Regions from separate parts of the Paenibacillus phoenicis genome, predicted to be linked through region 1. Evidence: riboswitches for the same ligand, from Rfam matches in the RefSeq annotation. Region 1 holds a riboswitch; the other holds the start of a gene.
The links. A riboswitch is a leader RNA that binds a small molecule or an ion and turns the genes downstream of it on or off. The one in region 1 is predicted to bind cobalamin.
Positions count from the first base shown of each region.

Region 2: linked by a shared signal. The riboswitch ahead of U9M73_RS01545 (ABC transporter substrate-binding protein) and the one ahead of metE (5-methyltetrahydropteroyltriglutamate--homocysteine S-methyltransferase) in region 1 are both predicted to bind cobalamin.

Region 1 is NZ_JAYERP010000001.1:1,121,515-1,123,713, forward strand. Features, by position in the region: gene U9M73_RS05270 (multicopper oxidase domain-containing protein) at 1-391, opposite strand, end outside; cobalamin riboswitch at 611-808, shown strand; gene metE (5-methyltetrahydropteroyltriglutamate--homocysteine S-methyltransferase) at 952-2,199, shown strand, end outside.
Region 2 is NZ_JAYERP010000001.1:352,925-355,123, reverse strand. Features, by position in the region: gene U9M73_RS01545 (ABC transporter substrate-binding protein) at 1-934, opposite strand, end outside; cobalamin riboswitch at 1,181-1,391, opposite strand; gene U9M73_RS01540 (methyl-accepting chemotaxis protein) at 1,472-2,199, opposite strand, start outside.

The DNA.
Region 1 (2,199 bases):
ACTTCTCGCTTGGAGCGGCATGGACCGCATGGAAATCCATCGAATGCGGCATATCTGGATCTAGGTTTTTTAAGGTAAACTCCAGCTGATCGCCTTGCTTCACGCGCAACACCGGCCCGGGGGCGGTACCGTTAAGTGTCCAGGCGGGATAAGTGACGCCTTCGGAAATCTCGATATCCGCTTGCTGCGCGGTCATTTCAATGCGGACGGTATGGCCTTCCCGTTGAATGATTGGCTCAACTGGCGGTGGATGGAGATGCTGTTCTTCCTCTTGCAGGACGGTATCACTGACCTGGGGTGTCTCCGATGGGAACGCAAACCATGCTGCGGCAATCATGACCAGACAGCACAAACTAAGCAATAGATGCTTCGGGATGTTCCGCGATTTCATCGGTCATTCCTCTTTCTATCTGAAATGGTTAAGCAATAACTCCTTGATGTACCTTCATCGTACGATGGGTCCGAAGACCGCATTGTGATAGGTATCACATGAAAGTTGTCGAAAATGTTGTCATTTGATTCCCATTCTCATTGCATAAATAAGTTAATTCCGATCTGTTTGATATTGTATTCGCGGGGCAGATGAAGTAAGATGGTAGGTATATTCCAACCGAATATAGCGGAAATAGGTGTTCCGGCCAAGATTGGCCGGAGCTTAAAAGGGAAGTCCGGTGCAATGCCGGCGCGGTCCCGCCACTGTAACGGAGGAGTCGGATGTGTGAGATGCCACTGGTGATGTAATCATTGGGAAGGTCACATCCGGCGATGATGCCGAAGCCAGGAGACCTGCCTATTTCGACAGCACTGCTGTACCTACGGGAGATAGGGAGGTGTTAAAGTTGCAAGCCATCGAACAACGGATCGAAGGTCCTCTTTAGCCATGCTATCGAGGACCTTTTTTGTGCTTTACGGATTGGCGCGTTTTGAACTTACCAATGGGAGGCAATGAATATGGGGAACTTTGTTAGCGGAAATCTGGGGTATCCCAGAATCGGAGGACAACGGGAATGGAAGAAGCAGATCGAGGCTTATTGGGCAGGAAAAATCACGGAGCCGGAGCTCCATGCTCGATTAAAAGAGATTCGATTGAACAACCTGCGTCTGCAGCGGGATCGGGGACTTGATGTCATCCCGGTGGGCGATTTTACGTATTACGATCACGTCCTTGATACAGCGACGATGTTTGGCCTAGTACCGGAGCGCTTCGTATGGAACGGTGACCAAGTATCGCTTGATCTGTATTACGCCATCGCAAGAGGCGACGACCAAGCGACCGCCAGTGAGATGACCAAATGGTTTAATACGAACTACCATTATATCGTGCCTGAGCTTGGGAACCGAGATCCCAAGTTGACCGTCAATCGGCCGCTGGCGGCTTATCTGGAAGCGAAACAGGAGCTCGGGATCAACGGAAGGCCTGTACTGCTTGGACTGTTTACTTTGCTGAAGCTGTCCAAGGGGGAAACGGCGGGGGAAGTCGAGACTTGGACCCGCAAGCTGCTGCCGCTATACGTACAGGTGCTGCGCGAGCTGAAGGCGGTGGGCGCGGATTGGGTGCAAATCGACGAACCGGCTATCGTTGTCTCTTTAAGTGAGGAGGACGTACACCGGCTTCGCTTGATCTACCAGGCGATCGCGCAGGAGGTTCCGGGACTGCGGCTGATGCTGCAAACCTACTTTGATGCGGTTGAACGATACGAAGATCTGATTGAACTGCCGGTGCACGGCTTGGGGTTGGATTTCGTACACGGCCGGGACGGTAACCTGGAAGCGCTCCGGCGTTACGGCTTTCCCGCTGGCAAGACGATGGGAGCGGGACTGATTGACGGGCGGAACATTTGGCGCACGGATTTAGATGAGGCGCTTAGCCTGGTGAAGACGATTTCGCTCCAGTCCGGAGCGCCGGATGTGATCGTGCAGCCTTCCTGCAGCTTGCTGCATGTCCCGGTATCTGCTGCAGGGGAAGAGCGGCTTAATCCGGTATTGCGCGATGCGTTGGCCTTTGCCGAGCAGAAGCTGGAGGAGTTGGTGAGCTTAAGCAGGGCGGCAAATGGGGAAGAACCAGAGCCGGTGCAGTTCGCCGAGAATCGTCGCGCCTTGGCTGTACTTGCCGCAGATCCGGCCCGCAGCCTTGCTTCGGTGCGGGAAGAAGCAGCGCAGACTGCAGCGGCTCCGGCCGAGCGCGCCAGCGATTTCGCC
Region 2 (2,199 bases), 770 kb from region 1:
TCAGCAGGTTATCGTCCAGAGCGATAATGCGGTTCTCCTTCACGGCCGTAATTTGGTCCCAGCCTGAACGGCCTTTGATGATGTCCGCTAACGTCTTGTTATTTTCGTCAACAACGCTTTTCGCGTATAAAATGACGTCCGGGTTCGCTTGGATAATTTGTTCCTCATTGATCTCGGACCATCCCTTGACATCGGAAGCAACGTTGATGCCGCCAGCTAACGTGATCATCTCATCCATGAATTCGCCTTTGCCAACCGTCCATCCCGGAGAAAACTCGATGTAGACCTTCTTCTTCTGGTCTTCACTTAGCGAAGCTACCGCATCGGTTACCGTTTGGACCTCTTCCTTCATCTTGCCGACCACTTCAGCAGCTTCAGCCTGATGGTTGGTAATTTCGCCGATCGTCCGAATATGCTCCATTACTTCGTTGATCGTCTTCGGATTGGACTGGAACACTTTATATCCCATATCCGTCAAGTTTTTGACCGTTGCTTCATCGATCAGGCTCGCCGCAAGAATTAGGTCCGGCTGCGCCGCCACGATTGCCTCGACATTCACCTGGAACCCGCCCATCCGCGGTTTGTCCTTCACCGCTTCAGGATAATCATCCAGGTCGGATACGCCAGCGACCTGCTCGTCCAGTCCCAGTGCAAACAGCGTTTCCGTCTCCGAAGGCGCCAGCGAGACGATACGTTCCGGCGCGGCTTCAAACGTAAACTCTTTACCGGTAGAATCAGTGACGGTATAAGGGTAAGTCGTCTCTTGTGCCGCCGAATTGTCGGCCGCCGCGTTCGTTCCAGCGTTTTGCGTCGGTTGTGCAGCGTCCGCTGTGTTCCCTGTCCCCGGGGTGACGGCGTTATTGTTACCGCAGGCCGCAAGCACCAGCAGCAACGCCAGCAGCCACAGGCTTCCTAGTCTTCTCCAGTTTTTCATCTCCAGATCTCCCCTTGCTTTATTTTTCAGTAAATAAAGAAACGCCTTGTGTTCCAGCGGTACGTTGTGCAGCCGGCGGCGAAGAAGTCCGGCTAACCCTCTACCGGCACAAAGAAAAAACCCCAATCCTAGCGGATGGGGTTACGTCTACAAAGTCATGCTGTGCGCACGCAAAGCGGAGAGACTCCACGATGGCAGCGCCAAGCCATGATGCTCTTGGCAGAACGTTATCCTTTCCTCGAAGGACCGTCTTGAATTCCCGTGGCAGGTCTCCTGACTTCCAGGTCTCGACGAAAACTCGCCTTCCCATCTCCCTTCGCGGGCGACAGTGGCATCATGAGCTCGTCCCTGTTTACAGTGGCGGGACCGTGCCGGATTTGCACCGGCTTCCCTTTTAACCCGAAGCGGTACGGCATGCTTCACCGTTGCTCCAGGACCTACGGGCACAAATTGTACGCTTGTCTTAAGGCTTTCTTCTCTATTGGATTATAGGGGAAAAGCGGAGGACTGACAATAACTAATCCGTTATTCCTTTGTTTAGCCCCGTTCTAAAGACAAATCGGCTCCCAGGACACCAATGACTTCACCTTCCCGGACAATCGGCACGGCCAGCGTCATGCAACGCCGCTTGGTGATCGCGGAGATATACACTTCGGAGACGACCGTCTCTCCGGCAATCGCCTGGCGGAACCAGTCCCGTCCTTTGGCGTTAAGCAAGCCGGCTTCCGGAATGGATACGATAAAAGAGCCGTCCTTGCGGTTCGACCAGGCCGCTTCTAGACCAGGCTCTGCGGCTAACAGCTGCTCCAGTGCAGCCCGGTGACTAGCCGGCTCCAGCATGCGGAAACCTGGCTGTTCGGCTGCCTCCAGCAGCTTCCGGGCATAGGCTTGACCAAGGGCCACCGCGTCTTCGCCACCGGCAGCCGGATCCGCCCCGGAATGGACGGAGTTCAATGATACCATCAGTTCGCCCTGGGCCCGATCCAAGCCCACGACCACCGTCTGCAGCTTGGAAATATGCTCTCGCTCCGATTCCATCCGAGCCAGCGCTCCCTCCACATGGGTGATGCTCCGATTGAGAGCCTCATGCACCTCGCTTAGCATCGCCTCCATATTCCGCGTCAGCTCGGCTTGTTCCCGGCTTCGCTGTCCCGCCTCGGCAACCAGCCCGTTCACCTCTGCCACTTCATCCGCAATGAACCGGATGTCCTCCCCCATTCGCTTCATCAGCGAAATTCCTTCCAGGGCCGAGTCACGTCCCTCTA